DNA from 3 places in the Arthrobacter sp. P1_H7 genome. Region 3 is predicted to be linked to each of the others. Evidence: riboswitches for the same ligand, from Rfam matches in the RefSeq annotation. Region 3 holds a riboswitch; each other region holds the start of a gene.
What was found. Region 3 has a riboswitch for thiamine pyrophosphate ahead of thiC (phosphomethylpyrimidine synthase ThiC). Riboswitches for the same ligand answer to the same signal wherever they lie in the genome.

Region 1: linked by a shared signal. The riboswitch ahead of AC1DXI_RS11920 (ECF transporter S component) and the one ahead of thiC (phosphomethylpyrimidine synthase ThiC) in region 3 are both predicted to bind thiamine pyrophosphate.
Region 2: linked by a shared signal. The riboswitch ahead of thiO (glycine oxidase ThiO) and the one ahead of thiC (phosphomethylpyrimidine synthase ThiC) in region 3 are both predicted to bind thiamine pyrophosphate.

The regions. Positions count from the first base shown of each region.
Region 1 covers NZ_JBFUCO010000010.1:218,167-220,421, forward strand. Annotated here, with positions in the region: gene AC1DXI_RS11915 (ABC transporter ATP-binding protein) at 1-164, opposite strand, end outside; gene AC1DXI_RS11920 (ECF transporter S component) at 193-840, opposite strand; TPP riboswitch at 907-1,050, opposite strand; gene AC1DXI_RS11925 (heme-degrading domain-containing protein) at 1,238-1,783, shown strand; gene AC1DXI_RS11930 (DUF4235 domain-containing protein) at 1,824-2,087, shown strand; gene mnhG (monovalent cation/H(+) antiporter subunit G) at 2,156-2,255, opposite strand, start outside.
Region 2 covers NZ_JBFUCO010000017.1:2,987-5,241, forward strand. Annotated here, with positions in the region: gene thiO (glycine oxidase ThiO) at 1-1,137, opposite strand, end outside; TPP riboswitch at 1,131-1,251, opposite strand; gene thiE (thiamine phosphate synthase) at 1,278-1,982, shown strand; gene AC1DXI_RS16570 (ferritin-like fold-containing protein) at 2,019-2,255, opposite strand, start outside.
Region 3 covers NZ_JBFUCO010000005.1:156,858-159,112, forward strand. Annotated here, with positions in the region: gene thiC (phosphomethylpyrimidine synthase ThiC) at 1-1,281, opposite strand, end outside; TPP riboswitch at 1,277-1,384, opposite strand; gene AC1DXI_RS07090 (GNAT family N-acetyltransferase) at 1,460-1,957, shown strand; gene AC1DXI_RS07095 (amidohydrolase family protein) at 1,961-2,255, shown strand, end outside.

The DNA of each region.
Region 1 (2,255 bases), on a different contig from region 3:
AACGTCGACTTGCCGGCGCCGGAGGGCCCCAGCAGGAGCACGCGCTCCCCCGGCCGGATGCCCAGGTCAAGGCCGCTGACCGCGGGCCGGGTCCGTCCGGCGTGCCGCCAGCCCCAGCCGCGGGCCGTGACAGCGGCCGGCCGGACGCCCGGTGAAGATCTCATGGTTCTCTGCAGGATTCCGCGACGGGGCTCAGGAGAAGACGGGCTCCGTGGCGGCCTTGCGGGAGGCAAAGGAGCCCAGCACTCCGGTCTTCGCCAGGCCGCGGGTGGCGAGCCAGGCCAGTCCGCCGGCAATCACTGCGCCGGAGATCGTGGTGAAGACGATGTAGGCGAGCTTGTCGCCGGCTTCGTAGGCGATGTTCCAGCCCCACGGCAGGAAGGAATCGTTCAGGCCGCAGAAGAGGCCCGCGCCGGCGCCGGCCAGCACGGAGACGGGCAGGTTGAACTTCTTGTAGAGGAAGGCCGCGAAGACCAGTTCGGCGCCGAGGCCCTGCAGGATGCCGGAAATCAGCACCGTGGTGCCGTACTGCGAGCCCATGATGAGTTCGCCCGTGGCCGCGACGGTCTCGCAGAAGAGCGCGGCGCCCGGCTTGCGGATGATGAGCATCCCCAGCACCGCCGGGATCATCCACCCGCCGGCGTAGAGTCCGCTCAGCGGCGGGTAGACCGCGTTGACCGGAGTCGAGATCAGGTTCGCGCCCTGGGACCAGGCCCAGAAAATGACGCCGCCGGCTACGGCGATCAACGCGGCCACCACAATGTCCACCACGCGCCAGCTGAAGTTGCGCCGGGCGGATGAACGGCTGGCGGAACCATGCTGTGCTGAAATATCTGTCATGTCGTCCTCCTGAGGAACAGGAGGGGAGGGTGCTCCGGCCGGACTCGGCTTCCGCCGCCCTCCGCGCACCCTGAGAACTCGACTCCCTTGCGCCGGTACTAACCGGATCAGGTTCGAGGGTCTGCGGCTGTCCGCACTCTCAGCGCCCACCAAAGGTTTCCCCGGATTTTGCCGGCGATGCCCGACGGCGGCGCTCCCCTGTCGTAATTGTTTTCGCCCTTGTGGGCTGGCTCAGTTTACACCCGGACGGCCGGGTTTTCAGTGGGGTGCCGTCACAATCGTGGACCGGACTGCGGCGGTCCCGGCGGCCGGGAAAACCATCTTGGTAGAGTCGTCGTGTCGGACACCCGGACCCGCCAGCGGGCGGCCTCATCACCCACCGGAAAGCTGGAATATTTTGTCGCACTCACCGGCCACACAAGGTCCCTCCGGGGAATACGATCCCGATTCGAGGGAGCCGCAGCCGCAGGGTTCCCTGGCGGCGCTCATCGGCCGCGTGCTGGCCGAGATGGAGGCGCTCCAGTTCGCGTCGTTCAGCAAGGATGACGCCCTGGACCTCGGGCTCCTCCTTGTCGAGCTGGGCAGGCAACGCTCGCTGCCCATCGCCGTCGACATCACCAAAGGCGAGCAGGTGCTCTTTCACGCCGCGCTGGACGGCGCCACACCGGACAACGAACGCTGGATCAACGCCAAGAAGCGCACCGCCATGCGGTACGAGGTCCCGTCCCTGCTGGTGGGCCTCCGGGCCCGCGCTGCAGGCGGAAGGATCGAGGACAACGCCTGGTGGGACCAGTCGGAGTTCGCCGCCCACGGCGGGGCGTTCCCCGTCTACGTGCGCGGCACGGGTGCCGTTGCCGTTGTCACCGTCTCCGGCCTGCCCCAGAAGACGGATCACGAACTGGTGGTCGAGGCCCTGCGGATGGTCCTCACCCCGGAACGCTAGGCTAGGGGAAAAACCGTTCCCGTCCCAAGGAGACCGAAGAATGAACATCCTCATCAAGCTGCTCGGCACCGGCGTCAGCCTCCTCGCCGGCTTTGCCGGCACCAAGCTCGTGGACACCATCTGGGAGAAGTCGACGGGCAACAAGCCGCCCAAGGGCCAGGAGGACGACGTCCCCACCACCCTGCGCTCGGCCCTGACCTTCGCGCTGATCTCCGCATCGGTCAGCGCCATCATCCAGGTGCTCGCCAACCGCGGCACCCAGCGCGCGATCACCCGCTTCGCGAAGACCCAGGACATCGTCTGACCGGACCCGACTAGCCGCTGTCCCGGCCGCTGCGGTCGAAGCGCTGGCCACGGCGCCGGCCAACGGGTTCAGCGGCCGGCTTCGTCGTCGTCCGCTCCGTGCGTGGCCGCCTGCCGGGCGGCCTTCTGGACTACGGCCTCGAGCTCATCGGAGCTCAGCAGCTCCGGG
Region 2 (2,255 bases), on a different contig from region 3:
CAGCGGGGCGTTGTCCGGTGTGCCGGGCCGGGCCCGCGCCGTGGCTTCCAGCAGCTCCAGCTCGGCGACCGCGGGCACCAGCTGCTGGGCATCCCGCAGCAGCTGGTAGATGCCGCCGGCGGAAACCGCGTGGGGGTCCGAGGGTCCGTCCTCGCGCTGGGTGGCCCCGATCACCACGGTGCCGTCCTGGCGGGGGACGATGTACACCGGGACGCCGCGCACCATGCCCCGCACGGTGGCCGTGAGCAGCGGCTGCAGATGCGGGGGCACGCGAAGCCGGAGGATGTCGCCGTAGACGGGGCGCAGCGGCAGCGCCAGTCCTGCGGGCAGCTCCTCCAGCCCGGCGGCGCCGAGCCCGTTGGCGACCACGGTTTCCGCAGCCCGCACGGAACCGCCGCCGGCCAGCCGCGCACCCGCCACCTGTCCGTCCTGCCACAGCAGGCCTGCCGCGCGCTGGCGGACGAAGCTGCCGCCTGCCACACCGAGTACGCCGGCGAGCCGGGCGATCAGCAGGCGGGGGTCCACCTGGTGGTCGGCCGGGATGTCGAAGGCACACGAGATGCCGGGACTCAGCAGGGGCTCCCGGGTGCGTGCCTCGCGCACTGTCAGTGGTTCCACGCTGAGGCCGCTGGTCTGCTGGACTTCCCGCAAGTCCGCGAGCGCGCGCCGGTCCGCCGCGTCGGCCCCCACCGCCAGGGTCGGCGTCGTTAAGTAGCCGGTACCTGCCCGGGATTCCGTGCCGGCGGCACCGGCGTCGATCGCCGCAGCGAATCCTGGCCACAACCGGGAGGCCTCAAGCATCAGTTCCAGGAGCTGTTCCTCCTGGTAGTGCAGCTCACTCACGGGGGCCAGCATGCCGGCCGCGGCCCAGCTGGCTCCGCTGCCGGGAGCATCATCGATCAGGACCACGGAACGGCCCGCGCGGATGGCCTCGAACGCTATGCCATGGCCGATCACCCCGCCGCCGATCACGGCCACATCGGCACTGAGATCCCCCGCCTCGACTGCGTCGGCGGTGATGTAGTCGGCACTGGTATCCCCCGGGGCGACTCCCTCTGCGGTACCGGGCCCTGTGTCACAAATCCGGGCGGCGGCGTCATTTGCGGCTTCGGCTGCGCGGCCTGCTCGTGTGCCCATGAAAAATTCCTTCCCTACGCCGGTACTAGCCGGATCAGGTCAAGCGGTCGGCTCTGACGCCCTCTCAGCCGGGCAGCGGCGACATGGCTGCTGCGGGCTCCCGCGGTATGCGCCCAGTTTAGAGGAACTAGGCTGGTCCCATGAGCCAGGACCCCCTCCACACCACCGCCCGCCTCTATCTCTGCACCGACTCCCGCAGGGACCGCGGCGACTTCGAGGACTTCGTCGACGCCGCCTTCGCCGGCGGCGTGGACATCATCCAGTTGCGCGACAAGTCGCTCGAGGCCTCCGAGGAACTGGAACTGCTGGAGGTCCTGCACGCCGCAGCGCTGCGGCACGGGCGGTTGTGGGCCGTCAACGACCGGGCGGACATCGCCTCCTTGTCCGGGGCTCCGGTGTTCCATGTCGGCCAGAAGGACATTTCGCTCGACGCCGCCCGCGGCTTCCTCGGCAAGGATGCCGTGATCGGCCTGTCCACCCACAGCCCGAAGCAAGTGGACGCCGCCATTGCTGCCGCGCCCAGCCGCAAAGGGCTCGATTATTTCTGCGTGGGCCCCGTGTGGGCGACGCCCACCAAGCCCGGACGCGCCGCCGTCGGCCTCGACCTGGTGCGTTACGCCGCCCAGGCGGTCGGCGGGGCGGACTCGGAGGGAACCGGCAAGGTCGACGGCCGGGCCGAGAGCCTGCTGCCGTGGTTCGCGATCGGCGGGATCGACCTCAGCAACGTGGAGCAGGTAGTCAATGCCGGTGCCCGGCGGATCGTCGTGGTCCGGGCGATCACCGACGCCACCGATCCGGCCCACGCCGCAGGAGCCTTGCTGGCGGCGCTGGACGCCGCATCTTAGGCAGGTCCGCGGCCTGTAATGCCGGCCGGCACTGAACTATCCGGCGAGACCCAGCTCCGTCATCCGGTGCGCGTGGTTCGCTGCGAGCTCGGCCGCCAGGCCGTTGACCAGCGCCCGGGCGCCGGCGTCGTCCAGCCCCGATAGCCCGCCGAGGAACGCGTGCTCAGCGCTGACGCGCTGGGCGTGGTTCAGGACCTCCCCCAGCAGGCGCCTGGCCCACAACGCCAGGCGCGAAGCCAGCCGGGGGTCATCGGCCAGGGCCGCTTTGAGGCG
Region 3 (2,255 bases):
TGCGATGTCCGTGACCAGCGGCCCGAGTGTGTAAAACGGGGCGCCCTTGCAGAGTTCCTGCTGGCGCTCCACGTTTTCCCGGACGAGGTGGAAGGGCACGTGCCCGGGGCCCTCCACCATGACCTGCACATCGAATTCCCAGGCCCGCTGCGTGAGCTCAGCCAGGGTGTCCAGTTCGGCGAACTGTGCCGCGTCGTTGGCATCCGCCGTCGCGCCCGGCCGCAGCCCGTCGCCCAGGGAGAAGGCGACGTCGTACCGCGCGAAGATCTCGCACAGCTCGTCGAAGTGGGTGTACAGGAAGTTCTCCCGATGGTGCGCCAGGCACCAGCCGGCCATGATGGAACCGCCCCGGGACACGATGCCGGTGACCCGGTTGGCCGTCAGGGGTACATACCGCAGCAGGACCCCGGCGTGGATGGTCATGTAGTCCACGCCCTGCTCGCACTGTTCGATCACGGTGTCCCGGAAGATCTCCCAGGTCAGGGTGTTCGCCTCGCCGTTGACCTTCTCCAGCGCCTGGTAGATCGGGACCGTGCCGATGGGGACGGGGGAGTTGCGGATGATCCACTCGCGCGTGGTGTGGATGTCGTCCCCGGTGGAGAGGTCCATGACGGTGTCCGCGCCCCACTGCGTGGCCCACTGGAGTTTGTCGACCTCCTCGGCGATGGAGCTGGTCACGGCGGAATTGCCGATATTGGCGTTGATTTTCACCAGGAACGCCTTGCCGATGATCATCGGCTCGGATTCGGGGTGGTTGACGTTGTTGGGAATGATCGCCCGGCCCGCGGCCACCTCGCTGCGCACCAGCTCCACATCGCAGTTCTCGCGCAGCGCGACGAACCGCATTTCCTGGGTGATGACACCGTCCCGGGCGTACCGCATCTGCGTGACGGTCCTGCCCTCGACGGCCCGGCGCGGCACCGGCCGGCCGCCCCGCCACTCGGCCGACGCCGCACCGCGGCGCACCGCCGACTTGCCGTCGTCGAGCAGCTCCCGTTCCCGGCCGGCGTAGGGTTCGGTGTCCGCCCTGGCCTCAATCCAGGGCGTGCGGAACGGCTCCAGCCCGCGGACCGGATCGCTGCCCGGTCCGGCCGTGCGGTACACCCGGAACGGCGGGTTCCGGACACCGCCCGGCGAGGGTTCCAGGGCGATTTCGGTCACCGGGACGCGGATGCCGTGGTCCGGGTCCGTGGTGAAGGCCAGCGAGTGGGACTTCAGCGACTGTGTGGGGGCCGCAGGCTGGTTTTGGACAGGGCTGTGCTGTGTCAGTTGGGTGTTCACGGAAATACTCACTTCCTTCGCCGGCATTACCCGGACAGGTTCAACGGTCGCAGGCTGCGTCAGCCCGATCTCAGCCCCTGCAGGGGCACCCGTGTGGTCGTAGACGAAGCTACCATGCGCCTCCGGCCGGCCGTCGAGTGTGACGCGGACGGTAGGACCGCGGTGTTAGCGTGGCACTGTGACCCCGCCCAAGGCCGTGCCCCGCATCAGGACGGCGGCGCCGGAAGATTTCCCGGCGTTGACGGCTATCGAGGCCGTGGCAGACGGCGTCCTGATAAAGGAACTGGGGAACCGGGCGCTCCCGGCTCCGGAGTTGACGACGCCGGTCGAGCCGCTGTTCATACTGGTCGCCGGAACCCCGCCTGTAGGCTTTGCCCGCGTTGACGCACTCGGCGGCCAGGCCCATCTGGAGCAACTCTCCGTACAGCCGGACTTCGGCAGGCGGGGGATCGGACGGTCGCTGGTGGAGGCGGCCCTCGACGCTGCCCGGGACCGCGGCTATCCCTGGATGACGCTTTGCACTTCCCAGCCGTTCCGTTCAACGCCCCGTTTTACGCGAGCTGCGGGTTCGAGGAATTCGCCCGGCCGGGGCCGGCGCTGGCTGCCCTGCAGATCCACGAAGCGCAGCTGGGGCTCGATGATCTGGGCCCGGATTGTCATGCGGATTAGGCTTTAGGCCATGACCAGCATCATCGAGTTCAGCGGGCCCATCCTCACGGCGGCGGACCAAATCGGCCACGGGCTGTGGTCGGTGGAGGGCCGGTTGACCTTCCACCGGCCCGCGGCCGCGCCGGAGCTCGTGCTCGACGGCTGGGTCATTCCCGGCCTCGTGGACGCGCACTGCCACATCGGCCTCGGCCCGGGCGGGGACGTTACCGAGGACACCGCGGAATCCCAGGCCCTGGCGGACCGCAACGCCGGGACGCTGCTGGTCCGTGACGCCGGCGCCGTCCACGACACACGCTGGCTCCAGC